Regions from separate parts of the Gellertiella sp. DMC107 genome, predicted to be linked through region 1. Evidence: predicted binding sites of a transcription regulator. Region 1 holds the regulator's gene; each other region holds the start of a gene.
What was found. The regulator LexA, encoded in region 1, represses DNA repair genes until DNA is damaged. The targets are predictions, from matches to a motif close to TGTTCNNNNTGTGTTCNG.

Region 1 (4,489 bases):
TCCCGAACAATGGCCCAAGGAAAAATGGGGTGAGGATGCCGCCCGAATGGCTGACCTCGGGCTCGATTGGGTTCGGATCGGCGAGTTCAGCTGGGCGCTGATCGAGCCCGAGCCCGGCCAGTTCGATTGGGGATGGATGGACGAGGCGATCGACATCCTCGGCAAAGCCGGGCTGAAGGTCATTCTCGGGACGCCCACGGCCGCGCCGCCGAAATGGCTGGTGGACCGGTACCCGGATATCCTTGCCGTCGGTCCGGACGGTCGGCAGCGGCGCTTCGGCGCACGACGTCACTACTGCTTCTCGAGCGAAACCTATTTCCGCGAGGCGGGCCGGATTACCCGCGCTTTCGTGGACCGGTATGGGCATCATCCTTTCGTCAAGGCCTGGCAGACGGATAACGAATATGGCGACCACGACACCATTTACAGCTACTCCGAAAGCGCACATCGCGCCTTCCGGCAGTGGCTCGAGGCGCGGTATGGCACGATCGACGCGCTGAACACCGCCTGGGGTACGCGTTTCTGGTCGATGCGCTACCGATCCTTCGAGGAGGTGGACGTGCCCCTTCAGGTCGTGGAGGAACCAAGCCCGACCCATCTGGTGGATTTCGTGCGCTTCTCGTCCGATCAGGTCGTGCGCTTCAATCGCCAGCAGGTCGACATTATTCGCGCCGGATCGCCCGGTCGGCCAGTGACGCATAATTTCATGTCGCACAACATCGACTTCGATCATTTCAAACTCTCGGCGGACCTCGATGTCGCCTCGTGGGACGTTTATCCGATGGGCGGGTTGATCAATGGGCGCCTCTCCAATGCGGAAAAGGAACGGAGGCTGCGCACCGGCGATCCCGACCAGGTCGCCTTCAACCACGATCTTTATCGCGCCACCGGAAAAGGCCGCGTGTGGGTGATGGAACAGCAGCCCGGCCCCGTGAACTGGGCCGCGCATAACCAGTCGCCCGACGATGGAATGGTGCGCTTGTGGACATGGCTCGCCTATGCGCATGGGGTGGATATGGTGGCGTATTTCCGCTGGCGTCAGGCCCCCTTTGCGCAGGAACAGTTTCATGCCGGCCTGCTGCTGCCGGATTCGACCCCGGATCAGGCCTTTCATGAAACCGCCCTCGTGGCAGCCGAGCGAAAATGCCTGCCTGCCGCGCAGACCAAGGCGAAGGCGTCTGTTGCCCTTCTCATGGATTACGAATCGCGATGGGCGAGCCGGGCACTTCCGCAAGGAAGAACCTATTCCGCGTCCGCGCTTTGCCTGGACTGGTATGCAGCCCTTTCCCGCCATGGCGTGGATGTGGACATTATCAATCAGTCCAGCGATGTCTCGGATTACCGGCTGGTGCTGTGTCCGGATCTGCTGATCGCCGATCCCGGCTTCATCGCTCGCCTCCAGGCTTCCGGGGCGAAGGTGCTGTTCGGCCCCCGCTCCGGCAGCAAGACAGGAGACATGCACATTCCGGACGGACTTCCCCCGGGGCCGCTCCGCGATCTTCTCTCCCTGAAGGTGGTTCGTGTGGAAAGCCTGCCCTCGGCTCTCGGTGAACCCGTGCTTTTCGGCAATCGACAGTTCGCTGCCGGTACCTGGCGGGAAACTATCGAAACGGACGAGCCGGTCTTGGCTACGTTCCAGGGACCCTATCGTACCGGAGCGCCCGCCATCGTCGGAAATGACAAGGCCCGCTATCTCGCGACGATCCCCACGCCCGATTTCCTTCACGCTCTGATGCGCGACTCACTGGACTGGGCGGGTGTCGCATGGATGCCGGATCTTGGCGACATCCGGATTGTCCGGCGGGGCGAGCTGAGCTTCGCGTTCAATTTCGGGAGCGAGACCACGGATCTGGAGCTGCCGGCGAAGGCGGATATTCTCGTGGGCGAAAAGGCAATTGCGCCCTGCGGTGTCACCATATGGAGACAAGGCTGAAACGCCGCATGAGCCGGATTTGAGCCGCTCGTTCCACCCGTCCGGGGCCTTATCGGGACCCGGGCGGTGGCGCTTTCTCACCCTTGGGGAAACATATAAAAATTTCATCGATCCTTTGCTGGCTTTAATCGAATATTTGCCACTTGCGGAACACAAATGGAACATATAGGGTCCGTTCTGGATTTGTTTCACGATTCTGGGGATTGGCGAGATGCTGACGCGCAAACAACAGGAATTGCTGCTCTTCATTCACGAGCGAATGAAGGAGTCGGGTATTCCGCCTTCTTTCGATGAGATGAAGGATGCCTTGGACCTTGCATCGAAGTCCGGGATTCATCGGCTGATCACGGCCCTGGAAGAGCGCGGCTTCATTCGCCGCCTGCCCAACCGGGCCCGGGCGCTCGAGGTCATCAAACTGCCGGAGGCCTATACGCCCAGCTTGCAGCCGCGCCGCGGCTTTTCGCCGAGCGTGATCGAAGGCAGTCTCGGAAAACCGCAGCCAGCTCCCGCTCCGGCAAAGCCCGCCCCCGCTCCTGCCAATGATGCGACGACGGTTGCAGTGCCGGTCATGGGCCGTATCGCCGCCGGTGTCCCGATCTCGGCGATCCAGAACAACACGCACGAGATTTCCGTGCCAGTGGAGATGCTGGCGAGCGGCGACCATTATGCGCTGGAAGTCAAGGGCGACTCGATGATCGATGCCGGTATCCTGGATGGAGACACGGTGATCATTCGCAATACCGCCAGTGCGACCCCCGGCGATATTGTCGTGGCGCTGGTTGATGACGAGGAAGCGACTCTGAAGCGGTTTCGGCGCAAAGGCGCGTCCATCGCGCTCGAAGCGGCGAATCCCGCCTATGAAACGCGCATTTTCGCGGCCGATCGGGTCAAGGTTCAGGGAAAACTGGTCGGCCTGATTCGTCGCTATCACTAGGCAGGACTGCCAGGGGTCGGTTCGAGCCTGCGTTAGGCTCCGCACCTGTGAGGAGCCGCTGCAGGGTCTCGGGGACGGGATTCCTTGGGCCTCCGGTGTGCCAGTCATAGGTTCTGTTGGCGAGCCAGGGTCGGTCGAGACGCGTATAGGACGGTTTGATCACGACTGCCCCCGTAGCCTCGTCGAAGCGGATTTCCTCTGAACCGGTCATGCGGAGAGTATCTCGGCTGATCAGCAGCGCGCCCGAGCGGCATTCCGTGAAACCTCTTCCGGTTCTGGCCACAACGATATCCGCAAGATCACAGGCAATGCCCGTATAGATGCTGTTGACGACAAGCGCGACGGTATGGTCTGCCGCCTTTCCAATGCACCAGGATCGATCCTTGCAGGCAAAGCGCTGCCCGGAGAGCAGGTCGATTGTGGTTGCCAGCAGACCGCGTTCAACGATCTCTTCCGTATCCGTCAAGGGCCGATAGCGGTCATCCGGTTGGTCCTTCCGGCCTGCACTGTCGGGTTCGACCGTCAGGGGTGGCATGACGTCGCCCAGACCATATAGTCTTTGCCACTGGTCCGTAACAAAGGATTGGCCTGAGGGATCCGCAGTCCAGAGGCGTCCGGACGAGACAAAGGCGGCCACCTCTCCCCCTTCGTGCAGAACAAGGTCAGGCGGTTTTTCACGGGGCTCCAAAGCATAGAGAAATCCGGCTGCGAGCAGAATCACAAGTCCCGAGATCCTCAGCGGGGTACGCAGGAGGCATAAAATCAGAAATCCTGAGCCGGCACATAAAAATGCCGAAGCGGGAATCGGGAGCACCGTAAGTTCGCCGCCGATTGCCGCCACCTTATTCCCGACGGCAATTACAGCGCCCAGTCCAAGCCCCATAAGCTTCAGGGGCACGACATCCAGTCCTACAGGCATGAGCAGCATGGCTGCCAACGCCATGGGCATGACCAGCATATCGAGAAGGGGGGCCGCCAGCATGTTGGCGAGGAAGCCTTGCAGCGGGAAACGCTGGAAATGGGCCATGGAGAAAATGGCCGTGGACAGACCGCCCACAAGCGCCGTCGCGGCGATCCCGGTCAATAGCCGGGCCCCGCGGCCGACGGCACTGAGCACAGGATGGCGGGACTTCGGCCTCTGGGGCTTCCCCCACCTCGCCCAGGCTTCGTACACGGCTATCAATCCGATCGTACCGGAAAAGGAAAGCTGAAAACTGGCCGACAACCCGGCGGACGGGCTTTGGATCAGGATGATCCAGGCGGTCAAGGCAACGGTGCGCTGGCTGATGGCCGGACGATCCGCCAGGACCGCGCCGAGAGAGAGCAGCATCATCAGAAAGGCACGCTCCGCCGAAACGGCAAAGCCGGACAGAAGATAGTAGCTGCCCGTCCCGATCACGGCGCCCACCGCCGCCAGTTTCTTGCCCGAATAGGCATGACTGAAGCCGAGGGAAAGACTGAAGACCGAGCGGAGCCCGATAAAGAACACGGCGGCCGCCAGCACCATATTCATCCCGGAAATGGCGATGATATGGGCCAGACCGGATTTCCGGAGCGTTTCGACCGTATCGCGGGAAATCGCCCGCTGCTCGTTGGTTATCAAGGCAGCCGCCAGGGCCCCC
Region 2 (4,489 bases), 270 kb from region 1:
GCAGCTCCGGATAGGCGCGGCCCATTTCGTTGACCAGCGTCGGCAGCAGCTTCCACATCAGCGGATCGCGGGAACCGAGCAGCTGCGCATGGCGCATGGCGCGCCGCATGATGCGGCGCAGCACATAGCCGCGGCCTTCGTTGGACGGCAGAACGCCGTCTGCAATGAGGAAAGCGGAGGAGCGCAGGTGATCGGCAATCACGCGGTGGCTCGCCCGGCGCTCGCCTTCGGCCGGTACGCCCGTATGCTCCACCGATGCGGCAATCAGCGCGCGGAACAGGTCGATATCGTAATTGTCGTGCTTGCCCTGCAGCAGGGCGGCGACACGCTCCAGGCCCATGCCGGTATCGATGGACGGACGCGGCAGCGAGACGCGCTCTTCCTTCGTCACCTGCTCATACTGCATGAAGACGAGGTTCCAGATTTCGATGAAGCGGTCGCCATCCTCTTCCGGCGAACCCGGAGGGCCGCCCCAGATATGGTCGCCGTGATCGTAGAAGATTTCCGAGCACGGGCCGCAGGGACCCGTATCGCCCATGGCCCAGAAATTGTCGGAGGTCGGGATGCGGATGATCCGGTCGTCGGAGAAACCGGCAATCTTCTTCCAGAGCCCGAAAGCCTCGTCATCATTGTGATAAACGGTGACCAGCAGACGCTTGGCGTCGATCCCGAATTCCTTGGTGATCAGGTTCCAGGCAAGCTCGATCGCGCTCTCCTTGAAATAGTCGCCGAAAGAAAAGTTGCCGAGCATCTCGAAGAAGGTGTGGTGGCGCGCGGTATAGCCGACATTGTCGAGATCGTTGTGCTTGCCGCCGGCACGCACGCATTTCTGCGCCGTGGCTGCCGTGGAATAGGGGCGATGTTCCAGACCGGTGAAGACGTTCTTGAACTGCACCATGCCCGCATTGGTGAACATCAATGTGGGATCGTTACGCGGCACGAGCGGGCTCGACGAGACGATCTCGTGGCCATTCTTCTTGAAGTAGTCGAGAAAGGTCGACCGGATTTCATTCACACCGCTCATGATACGCCCTTCATAGCCGCCCTCCGGCGGAACCATTCCATAAAAACCATTGGCTTTTATCGCCCCCTCTTGGCCCTGTCCAGCAGGACAAACGAAAGCGGCCGGGGATCGGGCGATCCACGGCCGTTTTTCTAAAATAAAGGTGAGGCGAAGGCGTTACATATCGCCCGCACCATCGTCTTCTCCGGCATCCGGACCGCCGTTCTGGAGGAAGCGGTCGGCAATCAGCCCTGCATTCTGGCGCAGAGCCATCTCGATCTCGCGGGAGAGATCCGGATTGTCGCGCAGGAAGGTCTTCGCATTCTCGCGACCCTGGCCGAGGCGCTGGCTGTTGTAGGAGAACCAGGCGCCGGACTTCTCGACGATACCGGCTTTTACGCCAAGATCGATGAGTTCGCCCGTCTTGGACACGCCTTCGCCATACATGATGTCGAATTCCACCTGCTTGAAGGGAGGCGCCATCTTGTTCTTGACCACCTTCACGCGGGTCTGGTTGCCCACCACCTCGTCGCGCTCCTTGACGGAACCGATGCGGCGGATGTCGAGACGAACGGAGGCGTAGAACTTCAGGGCGTTGCCGCCTGTGGTGGTTTCCGGCGAACCGAACATCACACCGATCTTCATGCGGATCTGGTTGATGAAGATCACCATGCAGTTGGACCGGGAGATGGAGGCGGTGAGCTTGCGCAGCGCCTGGCTCATCAGGCGGGCCTGCAGGCCCGGCAGGCTGTCGCCCATCTCGCCTTCGATTTCCGCCCGCGGCGTCAGCGCCGCCACGGAGTCGACCACCAGCACGTCGATGGCGCCGGAGCGCACCAGCGTATCGGTGATTTCGAGCGCCTGCTCGCCCGTATCCGGCTGCGAGATCAGGAGGTTCTGCAGGTCGACACCCAGCTTGCGGGCATAGACCGGGTCGAGCGCGTGCTCGGCGTCGACGAAGGCGCAGATACCGCCCTTCTTCTGCGCTTCCGCAATGGTCTGCAAGGCAAGCGTCGTCTTGCCCGAGCTTTCCGGGCCGTAAATCTCGATGATGCGGCCCTTGGGCAGGCCACCAATGCCAAGCGCGATATCGAGGCTCAGCGAGCCCGTCGATACGGTATCGATCTCCACGACATTCTCATTGGAACCGAGCTTCATGATCGATCCCTTGCCGAACGCCCGTTCGATCTGGGAGAGAGCCGCGTCCAGTGCCTTGCTTTTATCCACCGTTTTGTCCTCTACAAGCCGCAAAGAATTTTGTGACATATGATCCACCTTTAGGTTATTGAAGCTGCACAGGCAACGAAGCTTCCCATGGCCTGTATGTACTCTTTTTGTTCCGCTATTTCAAGAGCCGATCATGCCCTTGAAACAGAAAGACAAACAAGCGTTTGTTCTTATTTTGTTTTCGAGTGCCGGAACGCGCTTCAGAAAGGTCGGGAAGAGCGAGGCCGGGAGGAGCGGAGGCCCGCGAATCGTCCGCGGCGCCAGGGAGACAACGAGGGCTCATGAGGGGATCATCCATACTGGTTCTGGGCGGCGCCCACATGGACCGGCGCGGCCGGATCGGCGGCGAAACCGTGCCCGGCGCCAGTAATCCGGGCAGTTGGTTCGAGGAAGCGGGTGGCGGCGGCTTCAATGCCGCGCGCAATCTCGCAAGACTCGGACATGCCGTCTCCATGGTCTCCCCGCTGGGCGGCGACCGCGAGGCCGAGGCCGTTGCCGAGGCTGCCGCCCTGGCGGGCGTGGATCACCACCCCATGGTTTTTCTCGACCGGAAGACGCCCAGCTACACGGCCATTCTCGAGGCAGACGGCAATCTCGTGATTGCGCTCGCCGATATGGAGCTCTACCGGCTGTTTGGCCCGCGCCGGATCGAGGCGCGCCAGATGCGGGACCGTCTTGCAAAGGCTGACCTGTTGCTGGTCGATGCGAACCTGCCGCAGGAAACCCTTGTGGCCATCGGACGCGCAGCGGAAGGACGAGGACTTTCCCTGGCGGGCATTGCCATATCGCCAGCCAAGGTGGTGCGGTACCGGCCGATCCTGTCCGCGCTCTCCGCCCTTTTTCTCAACGAGGCCGAGGCGGCCGCCATCGCCGGCGAGCGGGCGGAAAGCGCGGCAGATTGGCCGAAGCTTCTGCGCCGGGCCGGGTTGAAGGGGGGCGCGGTCACCCGCGGCGCACGCCAGACCGTCCTGTTTGATGAAAACGAAGCTGTCGGCCTTACCCCGCCTCCTGCCGACAGGATCGCGGACGTCACGGGTGCCGGCGACAGCTTTGCGGCGGGCGTCCTGTCCGCCCGGATGCATGGCCTCCCCCTTTCGGAAGCCATCCGCTGGGGCACCGCCGCGGCCCGCATCACGCTGGCATCGCCACTGGCCTGCGCGCCCGATCTTTCGCCAGAAAGCCTTGCCGCCGTGCTGCCCCTTGTGCCTCGCGCCGAAATATTGTCTTGAATAGCGTCAACCCCGGGCCTGCCTCTCAAGGCCCGCTGCTCCGGATAGAACCGATGACCCGACCGATCTCCCAGTCCCTTCCCGTTTCCTTTTCCCGTGAAGTCGCCGCCGCCAAGGCCCGCGGCGCGCCCATCGTTGCGCTGGAATCCACCATCATCACGCACGGCATGCCCTATCCCGGCAATCTTCATATGGCGGAAAGCGTGGAAGCGATCATCCGGCAGGAAGGCGCCGTTCCGGCCACCATCGCCGTCATTCACGGCACGCTGCATATTGGCCTCGAAAAGGAAGACCTGCTGGAGCTCGCCCAGACCAAGGGCGCCATGAAAGTATCCCGCGCCGATCTCGCCTTTGCGATTGCGGAGCGCCGCACCGGCGCCACCACCGTTGCGGCGACGATGATTGCCGCAGCCCGCGCCGGCATCAAGGTGTTCGCCACCGGCGGCATCGGCGGCGTACACCGGGGTGCGGAACTCAGCTTCGACATATCCGCCGATCTGGAGGAATTTGCCCGCACGCCCGTCATCGTCGTCTGCGCCGGGGCGAAAGCGATCCTCGACATTCCGAAGACGCTCGAAGTGCTGGAAACCCGGGGCGTGCCGGTCGTGACCTATGACAGCATGGAATTCCCGGCCTTCTGGTCGCGCGGTTCCGGCCTGCCCTCGCCGCTGATGCTGAACAGCCCGGCCGCCATCGCCAATTTCCAGAAGACGCGCGATCAGCTCGGCATCGATGGTGGCATGCTGGTCGCCAATCCCGTGCCGGAAGCGGCGGAAATTCCGCGCGAGGAAATGGAAATCTATATCGGTCGCGCCCTTTCCGATGCCGAAGACAACGATATTGTCGGCAAGGCCGTCACGCCATACCTGCTCGACCGCATCTATCACCTGACCGAGGGCCGCTCGCTGCGCACCAACATCGCCCTCGTGGAAAACAATGCCCATCTGGCCGCCGAAATCGCGGTTGCCATGGCGCTCTGAACCGATCCGGTCAGAACATTGAAAAGGCGGCCCACGAGCCGCCTTTTTCT
Region 3 (4,489 bases), on a different contig from region 1:
GGCGATTTCGAAGAGGGCGCCAAGATTGCCGAGCAGCTGAAGTCCGATGCGGCGGTGGAACGGATCACCGTTATTGCCCGCGGCCTCGACGCCATTCGCCGGGGCGACTATGCGGCCGCCGACAAGATCCTGAAATATGAAGGGCCGAACGATCTGGAGCGGATGCTGACGAGCCTGGTTCTCGCCTGGTCGCGCTTCGGCGCCGGCGACAAGGACGGCGCCCTGAAAATGGTGACGGACCTCAAGGGGCCCGAATGGTTCGCCATCTTCCGCAACTATCATGCGGGCGCGCTTGCGGCTGCGGCCGGCAACAAGGACAAGGCGCGGACCTTGCTGAAATCCGCCGTGATCGACAAGGATGGCGGCTCGACGGCCCCGGATACCTATATTCGCGCCGTGATGGCGCTGGCGCGCCTGGAGGCAGCCGACGGCAACCTGCAGAAGGCGCTCGACACCATCGCGACCGGCGACCAGCTGATCAACAATTATGCGCCGCTGAAGGCGCTTGGCGAAGAACTGAAGAAGGGCGGCAAGCCCGCACAGCAGGTTCAGACCGCCGCGCAAGGCGCGGCAGCCGTGCTCTTTTCCATCGGCAGCGCGCTGAACCGCCAGGGCGCCGACGAGGCCGTCTCGCTTTACCTCAACATGGCCCATGCGCTGGACCCCGACAGCGCCGACACGCTGGTTCTGCTCGGCGGGCTTGCGGAGAACACCAACCAGTCAGACAAGGCGATCGAATTCTACAAGCAGGTTCCGGCAACCTCGCCGCTCCGCCGAATTTCCGAACTGCAGCTTGGCCTCGCGCTTGCCAGTACGGGGAAGCAGGACGAGGCCCGCAAGCACCTGAAAGCGCTGATTGCCAGCGATCCGACGGACATTCGCAGCTATCTCGCCTATGGCAGCGTGCTTTCCGATGCCAAGGATTATCGGGAAATGGCGCGCAATTACGATCAGGCGATCCAGTCGCTCGGCAATCGCAAGGACAAGAATTACTGGTCCCTCTATTTCCAGCGCGGCATTGCCTATGAACGCCTGAAGGAATGGGACAAGGCCGAACCGAATTTCCGCACGGCACTGGAGCTGAACCCGGAACAGCCGCAGGTGCTGAACTATCTCGGCTACAGCTGGGTGGACATGAACCGGAACCTGACCGAGGGTCTGGACATGATCAAGCGGGCGGTCGAGCTGCGGCCGGATGACGGCTATATCGTCGACTCGCTCGGCTGGGCCTATTTCCGTCTCGGCCGTTTCCCCGAAGCGGTGGAAGAGCTGGAACGGGCCGCCGAGCTGAAGGCCGGCGATGCCACGATCAACGATCATCTCGGCGATGCCTACTGGCGGGTCGGCCGCGAGCGGGAAGCCGTGTTCCAGTGGCAACGCGCGCTGGAGATGAAGCCGGAAGCGGCGGAAATTCCCAAGATCCAGGCAAAGATCAAGGATGGGCTGCCAAAGCTCGACTCCGCTGCGAAAGACAAGGCGCCCGCGCCGGCCAAGGCCGATGCAGCGCCGGCGCAACCGGTCAAGCCTGAAGCGCCCAAGGGCGACACGCCGAAGACGGATGCGGGACCCGCCGTCGCACCCGCCGCCGACACGGCAAGCACAGCCGCCGCTCCGGCGCCGGCCTCCAGCGGCGATTATACGGTCGTCGAGGGCGATTCCGTCTGGCGGATCGCCAAGCGGCTTCTCGGAGACTGGAAACTGGGCCGGGAAATCATCGATCTCAATGCGGAACTCCAGAAGAACCCGGACCGGCTGAAGATCGGCCAGGTGATCAAGGTGCCGGCCAAGGTCGACTGAATCTCAGCCCCATGCCGCGCCTCGAAGAACGGGCTCCCGCCAAAATCAATCTCTCGCTGCACGTGACCGGGCAGCGTGCCGATGGCTACCATTTCATCGATACGCTGGTGACTTTTACGGAAGCGGGAGACCTTCTTTCCTTCGAGAGAAGCGACGCGGATGGCTTCAGCCTCTCCGGACGTTTCGCGGACGCGCTTTCCGGCTCGGACCCGGGAGACAATCTGGTCATCCGTGCCCGCGACGGCCTGCGGGCGCTGCTGGCCGAAGACGGACACAGTGTTCCCCCGGTGCACATTCATCTGCAGAAAAACCTGCCGGTGGCTTCCGGCATCGGCGGCGGCTCCGCCGATGCGGCAGCCTGCCTGCGCGGCCTGATGCGGCTGGCGAAGGCCCGGCCCGATGCGGAGAAGCTCCAGAGGCTGGCGCTTTCCCTCGGCGCCGATGTGCCCATGTGCCTCCATTCCCGGCCGCTGATCGCCCGGGGAATCGGGGAAGAGTTACAGCCGGTTGCCCTTCCCCGGTTCGGCCTGCTGCTGGTCAATCCGCTGAAGCCCGTCTCGACGCCCGCCATCTTTCGCCTGCTGGCCGAGAAGAAAAACCCGCCCATGCCGGAGACCGGGGCGGGTTGGGGCGCATCACCGCTTTCCCGGCTCGCCTCCTTGCGCAACGATCTGCAACCGGCTGCCGAGACGCTGGAACCCGCCATCCTCACCGTCATCGAGGCTCTCGAAAAAACCGGTGCGGTGCTTGCCCGCATGTCCGGTTCCGGGGCCACCTGCTTCGGGATCTATGGGGACGACCACTCCCTTTTTGCGGCGGCGAACATTCTCCGCCACTATCATCCCGACTGGTTCATAGAGCCGACAGCCACCCTGTCCTGATCGACCAAGGGGAAGCCGGACCATTTTTGTTCTTGCATTGTTCTCTTTTCTGCGCTAGGAATTTTGTCACTGAGACGGGCTTGTTTGCGTTGCCCGAAGGCCGGGTTCTCCCCGGACGTGACGAATGGACTGTCCGGCCCGCATTGGTCACGAGGCCTCGCGGGCGGTAAGGAGCGATCGATGACAGAACTGGCCCTTGCGGGGCAGGACGCATTCGCGCCTGCCCATACGGCTGACATTGCCGAACATCTTATCGCCAGCTCGGGGCTCAGGGTCGATGTCGGCCGGCGGCGCGGGCGCGGGGCGGGCATGAACCCGGACGGCCGTTTCGAGCTGCAGAAGCGGGAAACCTTCGATGACGGCTGGCAGACCATCGAGGAACTGGAGCCCTTCCGCACGGATGTGCAGGTGGAAAAGCCGCGGGCGATCATCACCCGAAACGAGTCGCCCGACATTCCCTTCGACCGTTCGATCAATCCCTATCGGGGTTGCGAGCATGGCTGCATCTATTGCTTCGCCCGTCCGACCCACAGCTATATGGGGCTTTCGGCGGGGCTGGATTTCGAATCCAAGCTGTTCGCCAAGCCCGATGCTCCCAGGCTTCTGGAGCGGGAACTGTCCAAGCCGGGCTACAAGCCGCGCACCATCGCCATCGGCACCAATACGGATCCCTACCAGCCCATCGAGAAGGAATGGCGCATCATGCGCCAGATCCTCGAAGTGCTGGAAAAGGCCAACCATCCCGTGGTGATCGTCACGAAGTCTGCGCTGGTCCTTCGCGATATCGACATTCTCGCCCGCATGGCTGCCAAGGGTCTGGCCAAGGTGGGCATTTCGGTGACCACGCTCGACCGCAAGCTGGCGCGGCTGATGGAGCCGCGGGCGGCCACGCCAGTCCGGCGGCTGGACACGATCAAGGCGCTCAGCGATGCGGGCATCCCGGTTGCGGTGATGATGGCGCCGATCATTCCCGCCCTCAACGACCACGAGATCGAGCGGATTCTCGAATCGGGTCACGCGGCGGGCGCACGGGAGGCAAGCTATGTGCTGCTCCGGCTGCCCTATGAGGTGAGCCCGCTGTTCAGGGAGTGGCTGCTGCGCCACTATCCCGACCGTTACCGGCACGTGATGTCCCTGATCCGCTCCATGCGGGACGGCAAGGATTATGACGCGGAATTCGGCAAGCGCATGAAGGGGGCCGGCCCCTATGCCTGGCAGATCGGCCGGCGCTTCGAGCTTGCCACCAAGCGCCTGGGCCTGGTGCGCCGCTCGATCCAGTTGCGCGACGATGCCTTCACCCCGCCGGACGGAGCGGGCGTGCAGCTTTCGCTTCTTTGAGATTGCGGGAGGCGGTGCCTCGCCTCCCCCGACCGCTCCGGCTGCAAACCCCTGATTGCAGACCGGCACCCTCGGGCTCCGCCGCCCGTGGATCGTTTTTTTGAAAAGCGATCCAGCCCGAGGGCTTGCAGGAGATCGGTGAGGCGTGCGAGTCTCGCCGCATGACACGCCGCACGCCTCCCGATTCTCCCGCACTTTTCGAGCTTCTCGCCAACCGTCCGGATTTCCGGATGGAGCAGGCGTTGATGCGGGACGGCTATGCCCTGGTGGCAGGGGCGGACGAAGCCGGGCGCGGGCCTCTGGCAGGCCCGGTCGTCGCCGCTGCCGTGATTCTCGATCCGGACCATATTCCGGACGGCCTCAATGATTCCAAGAAGCTTTCGGCCGCGCAGCGCAACGCGCTCTTCACCGAAATCCTCGCCACCTCCGTGGTGGCCATCGCGTCTTCCGGACCGCGTCGGATCGATGATACG
Region 4 (4,489 bases), on a different contig from region 1:
AGAGGCGTAGGCCCGAACCGACGGCAGAGAGGCGCTCGCGGCAGGGCCATCAGGCTGCCAACATCACGAAGCCCTGCTTTCAGCAAGCCCTCCACGACGGCAGGATTCAGGCGGAGGGCTTGGACAGGGAGTTTGGCAAGGCGATCCGCTCCGTTCTGGCGGGAAACGATGCGGGAGCCCGCGCTCTGACCTTGTTCGAAATGCGCGATGGCCCAGGAAAGCCCGGGGGTATCGGCAATGGCTGCCTTGACGTCCAGGCCCATTCCCGAAAGCCGCAGGGCCAGATCGTCGAGAAGCCCTTCCTCTCCCCCGAAGAGATGACTGCAGCCGGTAATGTCGAGAAAAAGCCCGTCATCGCCATCCCTGGCAACAAGGGGCGTGTATCGGCTGCACCAATCGGCCAGGGCGTGCAGGAATTGACGGTCTGCCTGCGGGTCCGATGCAACCGTATCGAGACCGGGGCACATGGCACGGGCTTCCGCAAGGCCCTGTCCTCTTTTGAGGCCTAAAGCGGAGGCCTTTTCATCCAGGGCCACAAGCCGCATGGTGTTGCGTTCACGCCCCGCGGCTACAAGGGGGGGACGGTCAGGAGGCGTGGCTGAACGCCACGACGGACCCCATCGCTTGCGCGCGATCCGGTCTGTCGACAGCCGGGGGAAGGCGAGCGCCAGGATTCGCTGGTCCGGCCGGGTTGCGGACAGGAGGGATGCTGGCATCGGGGAGGGCGAAAAGGCGTTCATGGGCGTTCCATTCGATGGCTGTGGCCGTGGAGAGGGGAGGCAAGGCCGGATCCGGACTTTTTTCCACCCGAAGTGCAAATCCCGGTGCGCCGATGGTGCCCTCCAAGGGGCGTCCATCCGGCAACCGGTAATATCCGGAGGCGGAAGGCGCCGCCTCCAGACGAAACAGCGTGCTGCCCGCCTCTTCCGCGCCGCCCTGACGCAACAGAAGAAGCAGGCTTCCCGCATGGCGGGCCCTAAGGCTGAGACGACGGCTTTCTCCCAGCCCGAAGCGCGGGGAATTGCCCATCATTTCAAGGATCACTGCCCGAAAAGCACGGCTGGCAAGGGCCGCTTCTGCAAGCCAGAGCGCGTCCTCCAGACGCTTTGGAAAAGCCTGAAGAAAGCGGACTGAAAAGAGCCCATGATCGGCCAGACCGGCCGCAAAGGGCTCGCCTGCTTCTCGGGCAACGCTCCGCTCTCCGATGAAGAGAAAGGCAGGCTCTGTGCCCCGCGCCTCCTCTTCCCGGGCCATGAAGGCACAGAAAGACAAAGCAAGCCCTGTAGACGCGCCGGCATTGCGCAGTTCGGTACTGCGGATTTCGGCCATGCCCGCTCTGGGCAAGCCGCCCGGAAGCGCTCCAGCCAGGGGAGGAATGGCAAAATTTGCGCGCTCCTTTCCGGTGTCTTCCCCGGAGCGGCGGGAAGCTTTGGTCGCGGACGCTTCCATACCCTCCGGATCGAGGGAAGCGACCGGCTTTCCTTCCATTCGGGCGATGGTTTCGCGCAAGGCGCAAAGTCTCTCCCGCGCCAGGGCCTCCTTCGCCATGACGTGCTCCTGTTTTCGATGACTGTTGACGGGGAACGTGGGCTATCTGCCGTTTGTTCCCTTTATGTTCTAATAGATTCCAGAAGCGGGCCGAAGAGTCAACGGTGCTTGGCGGCCTGGGCGGGAAGGGAAGCCGGGAAGAGAAATCTCCTCTCCGCCATTAACGCTACGGAAATATTGCCTTCCCGCCGCCTTATGCCGTGATCGCTTATACTCGAAAATTTTTCCGGATGGGCCTATATGGAAATTCCAAGGAGGCAGAATGGCCCGCATAGACCAGACCGAAGACTGGCGCGAAAAACATGCGCCGACACTCAGTACCTTCGAATCGCTTGCGATCGAGGCCTTTGGCCAGTTGCCGGAGGAATTCCGCCTGCTGACCGGCAATCTGGTCATCGAGGTGGAGGACTTTCCTTCAGATGACGTTTTCGAGGACATGGCGCTCGAAACACCCTTTGATCTGCTCGGACTCTTCGAGGGGCGGGGATTGACGGAGCGCTTCTCCATGGAAACCGGCGACATGCCCAACCGGGTCTTTCTCTACCGTCGACCGATCCTGGATTACTGGGCGGAAAATGACGAGACGCTGGGCGATATCATCACCCATGTGCTGATCCACGAGATCGGCCATCATTTCGGCCTGTCGGACGAGGACATAGAGCGGATCGAGGCGAGCGTGCCCTAGGCGCGCTCGCCATCGCCCCATTCCTAATAGTCGGACAGCTTGATGTCGGGCGTATAATCCTTGCCCGGTACATCCTTGACGACAGCCTGGCCGGCATAGGTCTTGCCGGCTTCCTGGTTGAAGGTCAGGCTGGGGGCGCCATGCAGTTCCCATCCGGCATTGAGCGCAGCGGTCACACGGTGACAGAAGGCGGAATCGTCGGGCCCCGTCAGAAAACGGTAGAGTTTCATGGGCTGTCCTTTCGTGAAGCGATGCGATCGGCAAGGGCGATGAGCTGCCCGGCCTGCTCAAGATGCAGGCGTTCGACCATGTGTCCGTCCATATTGATGACGCCGAGACCGGCTGCTGCCGGATCTGCAAAGGCCGAGACGATACGGCGAGCCTCTTCAAGTGCCTGCTCCGACGGACCAAAGCAGCGGTTTGCCGCTTCGATCTGGGCAGGATGAATGAGCATCTTTCCGTCGAAACCCATAGCCCGGCCCTGCTGACATTCCGCCTCGAAAGCGGGGAGGTCGCGGAAGTCGTTGGAGACGCTGTCCAGCGCGTCGAGGCCGTAGGCGCGGGCTGCCAGAAGAATCTGCATCATCCATGGGACGAGGTATTGCCGGCCCTTTTCCGGCAAGACGCCGGTATCCTTGCGCAAATCGTTGAGGCCGATGACGAAGGCTTCCAGTCGTGCATCCGGCGTATGGGCCGCCTCGGCAATCAGCGCGGCATTCAGAACCGCCCGGGGGGTCTCGATCATGGCCCAGATGCGCATGGCGTCCGCACCGTCGGCTTCGGAAAGCCTGTCTGCCACGTCGAGAATGACGCGGGGCGTTTCCACCTTCGGCAACAACACTGCATCCGGTCCGCAGGCCAGAACCGTTTCCAGATCCGCGCCCAGATGGATACTGTCGGCCGAATTGATCCGGATGACAAATTCCGCCTGCCTGTCTGACGGAAGGGCCCCGAAGAAGCGTTTCAGATTGTCCCGGGCCTCGTTCTTTTTCTCCTCTGCCACAGAATCCTCCAGATCGAGGATGAAAACATCGGCAGAAAGGGTCGCGGCCTTTTCCAGCGCCCGCAGATTGACGGCTGGAATGCTGAGCGCCGAGCGGCGGGGAACAAGCGGACGGGACGAACGGGTGATGCGCATGGCCCGTTTTGCCAAGCTTTCGAAGTCCGCGCAAGCCGCGCGATCAGGAAAGGCCTCCCCCTTGCGGACAGGCCATGCCGGGACCATATGGAACTTAACGAAAGGATTTTGTCATGCACGGTCTCCTCTCCCTTCTCTTTGCGGCCGGCAGTGTTGTGGTTCTCGGCTTTCTCGGTTTCGTAACGCTGTCTTTCGGGCTGGTTCTTGCGGCGATCCTGTCGCTGACCATGGCCGCGCGGGCGATGATGCCGCAGCCGAAGCCGGTCCATGTCCGTACCGAAGCCAAGCGTCCCGGTGAACGCGTCACCCGTATCTGGAACGACGGACGCGGGACCATCATCGACATGTGATCGTCGAGGCTTTTGCCGACCCGGCCTTTCCGGCCGGGAGACAAAAGATTCCCCTTCAAATTTCCGCGGAATTCCTCTATGGCCCAAGAGAATTCCTGAAACGCGTGAAGGCCCAGATCCATGGACAAGTTCGTCAAGCTCACCGGCGTTGCCGCGCCCCTTCCGGTCGTCAACATCGACACCGACATGATCATCCCCAAGGATTACCTGAAGACGATCAAGCGCACCGGTCTCGGCAAAGGTCTCTTCGCCGAAGCCCGTTACAAGGAAGACGGTTCGGAAAACCCGGATTTCGTGCTGAACAAGCCGGCCTATCGCAATGCGCAGATCCTGGTCGCCGGCGACAATTTCGGCTGCGGTTCCTCGCGCGAACACGCGCCGTGGGCGCTGCTCGACTTCGGCATCCGTTGCGTGATCTCCACGTCCTTCGCCGACATCTTCTACAACAACTGCTTCAAGAACGGCATCCTGCCGATCGTGGTCAGCCCGGAAAACCTGTCCAAGCTGATGGATGACGCCGAGCGCGGCTCGAATGCCGTGCTGACGGTTGACCTGGAAAGCCAGGAAATCACCGGTCCGGATGGCGGTCGTGTCTCCTTCGAGATCGACGCCTTCAAGCGTCACTGCCTGCTGAACGGCCTCGACGATATCGGCCTGACCCTTGAAAAGGGCGCTGCCATCGACCGCTTCGAAACGGCGAATGCCTCGTCCCATCCCTGGGCCTGATCCTTATCGTTCATAGCTGACAACAGTTCGCCCGCGATGGTT

Region 2: a site for LexA is predicted at 2,396-2,413, ahead of recA (recombinase RecA). Genes of this name have one in related genera too.
Region 3: a site for LexA is predicted at 2,706-2,723, ahead of ACT54B_RS10460 (PA0069 family radical SAM protein). Genes of this name have one in related genera too.
Region 4: a site for LexA is predicted at 1,603-1,620, ahead of ACT54B_RS15215 (metallopeptidase family protein). Genes of this name have one in related genera too.

Annotation. Positions count from the first base shown of each region.
Region 1 covers NZ_JBQUZZ010000003.1:272,425-276,913, forward strand. Annotated here, with positions in the region: gene ACT54B_RS12075 (beta-galactosidase) at 1-1,933, shown strand, start outside; gene lexA (transcriptional repressor LexA) at 2,145-2,867, shown strand; gene ACT54B_RS12085 (ComEC/Rec2 family competence protein) at 2,821-4,489, opposite strand, start outside.
Region 2 covers NZ_JBQUZZ010000003.1:4,057-8,545, reverse strand. Annotated here, with positions in the region: gene alaS (alanine--tRNA ligase) at 1-1,024, opposite strand, end outside; gene recA (recombinase RecA) at 1,181-2,269, opposite strand; gene ACT54B_RS10720 (carbohydrate kinase family protein) at 2,512-3,459, shown strand; gene ACT54B_RS10715 (pseudouridine-5'-phosphate glycosidase) at 3,513-4,439, shown strand.
Region 3 covers NZ_JBQUZZ010000002.1:1,050,951-1,055,439, reverse strand. Annotated here, with positions in the region: partial or broken gene ACT54B_RS10470 (tetratricopeptide repeat protein) at 1-1,509, shown strand, start outside; gene ACT54B_RS10465 (4-(cytidine 5'-diphospho)-2-C-methyl-D-erythritol kinase) at 1,809-2,678, shown strand; gene ACT54B_RS10460 (PA0069 family radical SAM protein) at 2,859-4,016, shown strand; gene ACT54B_RS10455 (ribonuclease HII) at 4,178-4,489, shown strand, end outside.
Region 4 covers NZ_JBQUZZ010000004.1:286,248-290,736, reverse strand. Annotated here, with positions in the region: gene ACT54B_RS15225 (Y-family DNA polymerase) at 1-635, opposite strand, end outside; gene ACT54B_RS15220 (hypothetical protein) at 586-1,548, opposite strand; gene ACT54B_RS15215 (metallopeptidase family protein) at 1,811-2,233, shown strand; gene ACT54B_RS15210 (DUF1737 domain-containing protein) at 2,257-2,463, opposite strand; gene ACT54B_RS15205 (HpcH/HpaI aldolase/citrate lyase family protein) at 2,460-3,371, opposite strand; gene ACT54B_RS15200 (hypothetical protein) at 3,485-3,721, shown strand; gene leuD (3-isopropylmalate dehydratase small subunit) at 3,842-4,447, shown strand.